Regions from separate parts of the Barnesiella sp. genome, predicted to be linked through region 3. Evidence: riboswitches for the same ligand, from Rfam matches in the RefSeq annotation. Region 3 holds a riboswitch; each other region holds the start of a gene.

Evidence for each region. Region 3 has a riboswitch for cobalamin ahead of QVD32_RS07450 (anaerobic ribonucleoside triphosphate reductase). Riboswitches for the same ligand answer to the same signal wherever they lie in the genome.
Region 1: another riboswitch for cobalamin. It lies ahead of QVD32_RS00900 (uroporphyrinogen decarboxylase/cobalamine-independent methonine synthase family protein); the one in region 3 lies ahead of QVD32_RS07450 (anaerobic ribonucleoside triphosphate reductase).
Region 2: another riboswitch for cobalamin. It lies ahead of QVD32_RS10065 (leucine-rich repeat protein); the one in region 3 lies ahead of QVD32_RS07450 (anaerobic ribonucleoside triphosphate reductase).

Annotation. Positions count from the first base shown of each region.
Region 1 is NZ_JAIJHU010000002.1:72,100-75,368, reverse strand. Features, by position in the region: gene QVD32_RS00905 (alkaline phosphatase) at 1-796, shown strand, start outside; cobalamin riboswitch at 876-1,077, shown strand; gene QVD32_RS00900 (uroporphyrinogen decarboxylase/cobalamine-independent methonine synthase family protein) at 1,212-2,312, shown strand; gene QVD32_RS00895 (threonine/serine exporter family protein) at 2,575-3,269, shown strand, end outside.
Region 2 is NZ_JAIJHU010000048.1:18,189-21,457, forward strand. Features, by position in the region: gene QVD32_RS10065 (leucine-rich repeat protein) at 1-1,802, opposite strand, end outside; cobalamin riboswitch at 1,936-2,136, opposite strand; gene QVD32_RS10070 (cell surface protein) at 2,175-3,269, opposite strand, start outside.
Region 3 is NZ_JAIJHU010000029.1:34,061-37,329, forward strand. Features, by position in the region: gene queA (tRNA preQ1(34) S-adenosylmethionine ribosyltransferase-isomerase QueA) at 1-328, shown strand, start outside; cobalamin riboswitch at 1,160-1,367, shown strand; gene QVD32_RS07450 (anaerobic ribonucleoside triphosphate reductase) at 1,420-3,269, shown strand, end outside.

The DNA.
Region 1 (3,269 bases), on a different contig from region 3:
CGGCATACAAGAATACAATCGCCAATCCCAGGTAGCCTCCAAAATGATTTTATTTCCCCAAAAAGACTTCCCTTACGCCATAGACCGTAAACCGGGAGATATTTGTTTAGCCGATCTCACCCGATGTGCAATAGACTTTCTGCAACAAAAAGGAAATGGTTTCTTTTTAATGATAGAGGGCTCCAAAATAGATTGGGCAGGACACTCCCGTGACGGAGCTACCAATTTCAGAGAAATAAAAGATTTGGAAGAATCGGTAAAATTGGCTTATGATTTTTATAGAAAGTATCCCGATGAAACCCTCATTATCGTTACAGCCGACCATGAAACCGGAGGCGTAGTATTAGGCAACGGAAATTACTCACTCAACCTGCAAGCACTCCAATATCAAACGATGAGTGGAATAGCGTTTACAAAAGAAATAGAAAATCTGCGTAAACAAAACACCGAAATTTCATGGGAAACCATACAAAAGGCCCTATCCCATGCCTTTGGCTTTTGGAGCAAGCTCGACTTATCCCCCGAACAAGAAGCACATCTTAAAAAAATTTACGAAGAAACTATACACAACCAACAAGGGGACTTAATAAAATCTCTATATGAAAACAATGAACCGATAGCCGAAGCCGCCAAAACGATTCTCAACGAAATAGCCGAAATCACATGGTCTTGCAGTTCTCACACAGCTGGTTATGTCCCGCTCTATGCGATCGGTTTAGGAGCAGAAAACTTTCAAGGGAAACTCGACAATACCGATGTACCCTTGCTAATAGCCCGAATTGCCGGCTACGAATAATACAAAGACTAAGAAAAGAAAGCCTATCTATATATAAGATTTTTTAGAAAAAACATTGTAAAATAAAATAAAGGAAATAACTTTGTCCCTTGTAATCGGTTTGCTTTTATCGCGTTCGATAAAGCAATGAAAAGGGAATCGGGTGTAAATCCCGGACAGACCCGCTGCTGTGTAGTTCGATAGATTTTAGACAAACAACTACAATGCCACTAATCCAATGAGATTGGGAAGGCGTCTAAAATAGAACAAGTCAGAAGACCTGCCGGTTACATAATAAAATTTATCTCTTCGCGGATTAGGAGATAAAACGAATACTTTTCCGATAGAAATTTTTTGCGAAAGCAAAAAAATACACCATGTTATAGAAACACGCTTTTCTATAACGTAGTTTATATATATGTAAAATGATGCAGTTATGAGAAGAATGATTCCTTACAGTGTGGATATAACTGGGAATTTTGTTTATTCACCGCAATTAATCGAAGCACGCAAACAAGTTCAAGAAGAACTTCTAAATGTAGCACAATTACTGGAAATCGAAAATAAAGAAATCCAACACATTGTCGACACATGCAAACAGATAGGTTTAAAATGCGTTACCGATGGGGATTATAGATCAAACGGATATACGGATTTTTTTCATCATCTTCAAAACATTTCCAAGCACGAAACAGAACCAAACGATACGTCAGAAGAAAATGATAAATCCGTTATATGCGGGAAAATAGACTTCGACAATCATTTTTTATCGACACCACCTGTCACAGAGCACTTTACCTATTTGACAGGAATTATTGGAGGCGACATGTATGCAAAAGCTCTACTACCGTCCCCAATGACTTTATTAGCTGAATTAATCCGTCCTGAGAACCGTCTTAATACAGGAAGATATTATCCCGACATCGAAGTGCTCTCCCATGATATTGCACAGACCTACCAAAAAGTAATTAGAGAATTTTACAATATGGGATGCCGATTCCTACAATTCAGCGACTATACTTGGAACTTAACAGGAGGCTGCGATATTCAACAAATATCCGAAGCAAATAATACCGACCTCGCATCTCTGTCTACCGTGCTTGCTCGTTTGACCGAACTCTGCTTAAACGACAAGCCCGACGATATGTGCATATCCTTACAATTCGACGAGAAATGGTGGAATACCCGAGATCGAGAAAAAATAGCAGAAATACTACTCTCTACGCAAGCGAATGCCATAGCTTTCGACTTCGGTAATAGGGAAAATGAAAATATAGACTTTTCTATCTTGAAACATTGTCAAAGCAAAGACGTTATATTAGGGCTTGTATCGACTTCAAGTAGCCAACCGATATCTACCAGCACTATCACTCATCATATCGAAAATGCTGCACGCCTTCTACCATTGGAGTCTCTTCATCTCAGTTGTCAAGGCAATTTCAGGAATTTATCGGGAAACAGTTCGATTTCAGAACAAGAAATGTGGAACAAAATAGCGACAATGAAAAATATTGCAAAAACCGTTTGGGGAGAATAAAACGGGCTTCCCGGTTTTTCTACCTTTATATATGCAAAAAGTCTACCCCCACGAATTTGCGATTGAATCGAAAATAGAGTATGGTTCGACATGAAAAACAAATATATTTGTTTTATCCTGCTCTTATCTTTCACTATCTTTGCACAGTATGCGAAAATAGGATGCGGTTCTGCATAGTCAAGTCGGAAATGCAATTTCCGCTTGCCTTTGCACTCACCTTTCACTATCTTTGCACGTCGAAAAACCAGTCAATACAACAAAGGTGAACAGTATACACGAAGAACTTAAAGCCGTATCGCAGTTCCTTTCGGAATATGCTACATGTCTCATGGCTTCGGGAGTACATACGTCGAGAATTGTACGCAATACAGCCCGTATAGCCGAATCTTTCGGTTTTGAAGCACACATGACCTTATTTCACAAAACAATCATAATGACTTTGCGGAATAAGGAAAATACCCATGTATACAGTATGGTAAACACAGCAAAAGCCGGCGCTATAAACTTCGAAATCAATTCCGATTTGAGCGCTCTCAGTTGGGAAGCCTATGATAACCATCTCCCTCTCGACCAGCTATGGGAAAAATATCATGCCATTACAAGCAAACCTCGATTAAATGCATGGCTGGTATGGGTATTAGTGGGATTCGCTAATGCATCTTTCTGCCGGTTATTCAGTGGAGACTGGATCGCCGTTGCAGCGGTTTTTGTTGCGACTCTTGTCGGATTTCGTCTCAAACAAGTATTAGGGAAACATCATATCAATCACTACTTTATATTTACAATATCGGCGTTTGTCGCTTCTTTAATAGCCTCGGTAACTATGTGGCAGCAATGGGGAAACACACCGGATATAGCTATCGGTGCTAGTGTACTCTATTTGATTCCCGGTGTTCCATTAATCAATGGGATTATCGACATTATCGAGGGGCATGTATTGGCAGGAACAGCACGACT
Region 2 (3,269 bases), on a different contig from region 3:
TTAAAGGCATAGTTACCAAGAGTACTCACACCGTCGGGTAATACGACCGATTTCACAGCAGTCTCGGCAAAAGCATAATCGCCGATTGTTTTCAAAGAAGAAGATGAACGCTCCTGTGTACCCAAAGTCACTGTCGCCAAAGCACTGCAACCGTAAAAAGCATAATTGCCGAGCGTTTCGACCCCATTCGGTATCGCAATTTCAGTCAAAGCGGAACAGCCGTTAAAAGCGGCTTCGCCAATAGCCGAAACATTTCCTAACCCGACAGCATTCAAAGCAGAACAACCGGCAAATGTACGAGTACCCACCGAGGATACCGTAACCGGCAATTCCACCGATTGCAAAGCCGAACAGCCATAAAAAGCCGAATCGCCCAATAAAGTCAAAGAGTTCCCCAAAGCAGCCGAAGCCAACTTCGTACAACCCTTGAAAGCCAAAGCCCCTATCGATTCCATACCTGCCGGCATACTTACACCGGTCAAAGCGATACAATTCTCGAAGGCCGAGCGACCTATGCTCTCCAATCCTTCACCCAAAGAGAGGGTTGCCAAAAGAGGACAATCGCCGAAAACCTCATTACCGATCGAAACCGTTTGCGCAGGCAACTCCACAGATGTCAAACGGCTGCATCCGTAAAATGCCCCTTCGCCGATTGTTTTCAAAGTCGAAGGAAAAATAACCGAAGTCAATTTAGCACACCCCATAAAAGCCATATCGTCGATACCGACTACCGTGTAAGATTCTCCCTCTATCAGGATAGTTTGGGGGATCGTCAAAATCCCCGAAAAAGAGGCATACGAATCGTCATACACCACGAGGGCAGTTCCCGGTTCCTCTCCCGGGGCGGTTACTACCGATTTATCGCCGACAACGAGCGTAACCGTATCGGTAGAAATCGTATCAAGCATGTTGCTCACCACACAATAATAACGCCCGGCATCGGAAGTTTCCGCCGAAACGATCGAATAAGACGACGCTTCGGCATCTTGTATGGCTACTTCGTCTTTGTACCATTGGAAATACAAACTATCGCCTTTGAACTCAGGAGCAAAAGTTACCGATTCTCCCGGAGAAACCGTCAAATCTTCGGGTTGAACTTTCACAGAAGGAGCTGTCGGCCCGTTTTTAGGAGCCGGCGCAAGAGGTTTCCACGATTGAGGCGACATGTTTACCGAAAAATTCCAACCGTCCCAACAACCGTCAGTCAATTTACGGCCCGTAATTCCAGTCCCGGAGTATCCCCAGGGATCGCTATCGCTCGATTTCAGCCAATAAGACCAATACCCTTGATACCAGCCCGATTGCCAATAGTCCTCGGGATCGGTACAGGTCCAACCGTCATATCCATACGACGAAGAAAAGATTATCCCGTTCTCATCAGGGGAAAGTGTTACTCCGTCCTTAGTAATAGAAAAATCGCCACTCTTGTTAACATCGTACCCAAAACCCGATACAGTGCTACCATACGCCGTTCCTGTTTCGGTCATAATGAAAAAACGAGGGTCGGAAGCAGCGATTGCACGCGCCATCGTTTCGCCGGTAGCTTCACCGTCCCAACGAAATCCCCAAACCAACGCCGAGGTTTCACTCTCGGCATTCCATTGTACGACGAACGCAGCGCGATTGGCCCCTTCGCCAGACCAGTTTTCGATCATGTCCATCGTGAAAGTTCCATCGACAATCGCCCTCGGCGATACCATCTGCGGCTTTGCCGTAGGGTGCGGACGACCTTGCACAAGGACTTGTGCAGGTAATTGTAAAACCGCAAACAGCAATACCATCAAAGCATAAATCTTTCTCATCTTTGTTAAACTTTTAAGTATTAAATAAATAGTTCTTTCTCATTCAATACTTGCAAGATACACCACTTATATGCTTCCAAAACTTTCCCGAACTTCCCGGCGTTTTTTTGTCACAGCTCATACCTCGCAAGCTTTTCGGACAATACACACGGCAGGTCTTCTGACTTACTCCGGTAACCGATGCCTTCCCAATCGTCATAATCAGTGGCTTTCAGTATTCTCGGGACCTTTTTGTGGAGCTTACAGCAGCGGGACTGTTCGGGACTTACACCCGATTCCCTTTTAATCGGCGGACCTTTTTCAAGTAGCCGAACCTGTGTGCACTATATTTTTTTAGTTATTTTCCTCTCGTTTCTTTCTATTTTTTCATAGTCATTCTTCTATATGTAAATCGGTAACACCCATTACTTCGGTCGAACATTCGCCCAACCAACCGTTGAATTGGTTCACTCCCGTATAAATTTTTATGAAATCGACACCCGGTAAATCGACCGGATTACCTTCGCTATCCACCGCCCAATCGATTTTAAAATTGGACTTTTCGCTACTGTTGGGGTGATTATCCGCATAACCCCAATCGTATGCGTAAAGGACATAATAACTCCCGTTTCCACTCTCGTCGATAGCGTTATCGGCAAGCCTGCTCCCTTTGAAAGTTATCGAACTTTCCGAAATCCATTGTGGATAATACGGTTGCTTATGGAAAGTGAGTTGCGATATATATCCTGTATTTCCATAATTGTCGGTCCACCGGACATACGTAGAATCCGTGATATTCGGATTGGAACAAGTCACCGACTCCTTGTTTTCATCGGGTCGATAGTAGGTTATCTCATAATTCTTCAAAGTCTCTTTTTTATAATATTCGCTACCGGCCAACTCGTACCATTCATCATCGGGAACGCCATTCCCGTTCGTATCGACCGAGACCATCACTATCCCGGGTTCGCTACTACCTCCCAACGGGGCATCGGGACGAGGATTGTCATTGGCATAAAATGCGTTACCCAATATTTTGAAATCGTATTCTCCCGGCCGATTGACAATCGTATGGTCGAAACCGACGACAATATATCCGCCGTAGCCTCCCAACGTGACCATCGTACGGGCGTCGTATGCCAAACAATCTTCGACTTTCTGCCGCATAGATTCTTCGGTATCTCCCTCGGTATATCTCGGAAGCTCATTGACAAACTGTCCCGGTGCAGGGCGATATTCATAAACCTTAGTTATGTAAGGGCTATAAGCTACCTCTTCTTTGCGAACGACAATACGCATAAGATGGGTTATGGGATTAGCCGCATCATAAATCTGGAATCGCAACCGATACGTTCCCGTTTCACTTGCTACAAACGTATAATCGCGTGTCGTCGCCACAATCGAATCGGTGACAGATACCGAATCGGACTCGTAAGAAAGAGCCCATTCGTATCGTTCTCCGGTAAAACCCGGGTGTAACGTCAAGCC
Region 3 (3,269 bases):
CGAATTGGTGGAACTCGTGAACCATGCTAAGGACGAAGGTCGTAAAGTGTGTGCCGTGGGTACATCGGTGATGCGAGGGATAGAAAGTGCAGTAAGTACGGGGGGACACATGAAAACGTATGACGGTTGGACTAATAAGTTTATTTTCCCTCCTTACGATTTTACGGTGGCAACCAATTTAGTGACGAACTTTCACATGCCCCTTTCCACTATGCTTATGATGGTAGCTGCGTTCGGTGGTTATGACATCGTTTTGGAGGCATACGAATCGGCATTGAAAGAAGGTTATCGTTTCGGGGCTTACGGTGACGCCATGCTCATTTTGTAAAATCAATTGTACTCTTTATAACAGGGAGGAATAGCGTTTTCTACGTATTCCTCCTTTTGTTTTCGATGAACGATCCTTAGATTCCGACAGTATCTACTGAACCGCCTTTTACGGTTCAGCCGAAAATCCGTGGGGTAGATATGGATTTTAGCGATGAGTCTTTTGTTGACAAACACAATTCGGACTTTTCGGTGAAAAGTTGATTCTTGTTTAAATTTCTATACAAAGTGTACTCCTCCTCTGTGTTTTGCACAGCAAAATATAGGGGAGGTGTCCGAAGGACGGAGGGGTTGAAAAAACGCAGCAAGGGGAACGGATTGGGCTGCAATTTCCCCTCCCCTGCCGTGTCCCGTAGCATTACGGGGTACTATGTTAGCCATATAGGAGACACCGAAGAAACGATAGTTTCTAAGGCGAGGGGGTTGGAAAGATGGCATATAGTATTTTTGTAGTATTACTCCCTCTGTCACTACGTGCCACTTTGCCTATATTTTACATGGCAAAACGCAGGGGGAGAAGGGCGGGCTTTTCACTTTATGGTTTGGCATTTTTTTTTGTGCAAAAGGGCAATTCCCTTAGATTTCCTACTGAGCCGATATTCTCACTGATTATCGACCTCGCTTGTAATAGTAAGAAAACCGAAAAGTAAAGTTGAGAGGCTCTATGAAAATACTATCTTTTCGAGTAGTTTCAGAAAAAATAAAAGTGCTATATTGATGGGCAATAATTCCCCGTTTTGGGAAACTTTCTTGATAAAATAATCCTAAAAGTTTTCCAAAACAGGAAACTTTTGTGTGTAGATTTGTTGTTTTCTTGGAAAGAATTTATGTACCTTTACACTCGCATTTCGGTTCGGTTGTCGCTGTGAGGCACAATCGATAAAAAGGGAATCGGGTGAGAATCCCGGACAGTCCCGCTGCTGTAATTCCTGCAAAAGTCCGTTGACACAGGCCACTGATAAAGAATCTGTTTCTGAATATCGGGAAGGCGTTTTCGGATTGGGAAAAGTCAGAAGACCTGCCGAAGTGGGAGAGAAGCAAATGAACGTTCGAGGAGGCGTTCGCAGTATCGAATCTTTAATAACAATCAGCATGGACTATGCATGTATTACCATTACGAAACGTGATGGATCCAAAGAGAACTTCTCGATTGAGAAAATCGAGCGGGCTATCGCTAAGGCTTATCGTGCCGACGGTATGAACGACGACGAGACCTCTATTAAACAAGTTACGGCCGAGGTTGCCGCTGCCATCGATAGGGAGAATATCTCGGTAGAAGAGATTCAGGATTTGGTAGAGCGCAAATTGATGATGCGCAATCCCTCGGTAGCGAAGAAATTTATCATTTATCGGGAGTGGCGTACCAAAGAACGTGAAAAGCGCACATCGATGAAGCAGGTGATGGACGGTATCGTGGCGGTCGAGAAGAACGACGTAAACCTGAGCAATGCTAATATGTCGTCTCATACACCGGCAGGGCAAATGATGACATTCGCCTCGGAGGTCACGAAAGATTATGCCTATAAATATTTGGTCGGGGTTCGTTATGGACGGGAACACCGGGAAGGCGACATACACATTCACGACCTCGATTACTATCCCACCAAGACGACCACTTGCGTACAATATGATTTGGAGGACATCTTCAACCGGGGATTCCATACCAAGAACGGTACGGTGCGTACGCCGCAGTCCATACAGAGTTATGCCACGTTGGCCACCATCGTTTTTCAGACCAACCAAAATGAGCAACACGGCGGGCAATCTATTCCGGCTTTCGACCATTTTATGGCGCCGGGCGTATTGAAGAGTTTCCGCAAGCATCTCGAAAACGGGGTGGGCTTTATTTGTCGTTTGCACGGAATGGAAGATATGCCGGCGTTGAAAGATTTGTTTCAGGAAGGAGTTGTTTCGATCGATATGACCGAAGAACAGAAAGCCGCTTTGGGCGAGCGTTTGAAAGAGATAGGGGTGAACGTTTCTGTTGCCGAACTCGATACCGCTTGGCGACAAAGTTACGAAATGACTCGTAAAGATACGCATCAAGCTATGGAGGGGTTGGTTCACAATCTCAATACCATGCACTCTCGTGGAGGTAATCAAGTGGTGTTCAGTTCGATAAATTATGGGACGGACACTTCGGCCGAAGGCCGTATGGTCATGCGGGAGTTGCTTTCGGCGACTGTCGAGGGACTCGGTAGCGGTGAAGTCCCGGTATTCCCCATACAGATATTTAAGGTAAAAGACGGTGTCTCTTACACCGATGAGGATTACGATGCCGCGATGGCCGATTTCGAGGGAGCGATGGCGGGAAAAATCAAATTCAAGGCGCCTAATTTCGACCTGTTGCTCGAAGCCTGTCGCACGACTTCTACTTCGCTCTTCCCCAACTTTCTCTTTTTAGATACCGAATACAACAAAAACGACCTTTGGAAAGCCGATGATCCCGACCGTTTCCGTTACGAAGTGGCGACGATGGGATGCCGTACGAGGGTCTTCGAGAATTTACACGGCATTAAAAGTTCGTGGGGACGGGGCAATCTCTCCTTTACTTCGATGAATATGCCCCGGTTGGCAATAGAGGCCCGGCGGGAGGCTGAGGAGTTGCATCCCGACGGCGACAAGCATGCTATTCGTCGGGAAGCCCGTATTCTATTTTTGGAGAAAGTGCGCAGTGTGGCATCGATGATTGCCGAGCAACTCTACGAGCGTTATGAATACCAGCGCAAAGCGCTTGCCCGTCAGTTCCCGTTTATGATGGGCAACGACGTTTGGAAAGGTGGTGGTAAGTTACAACCCAACGACGAGGTGGGCGATGTCATCGATAGCGGGACATTGGGTATCGGGTTCATCGGCGGGCACAATGCGATGTGTGCTATTTACGGCGAAGGCCATGCTCATAACCAAGAGGCATGGAACACGCTCTATGATGCCATACGGGT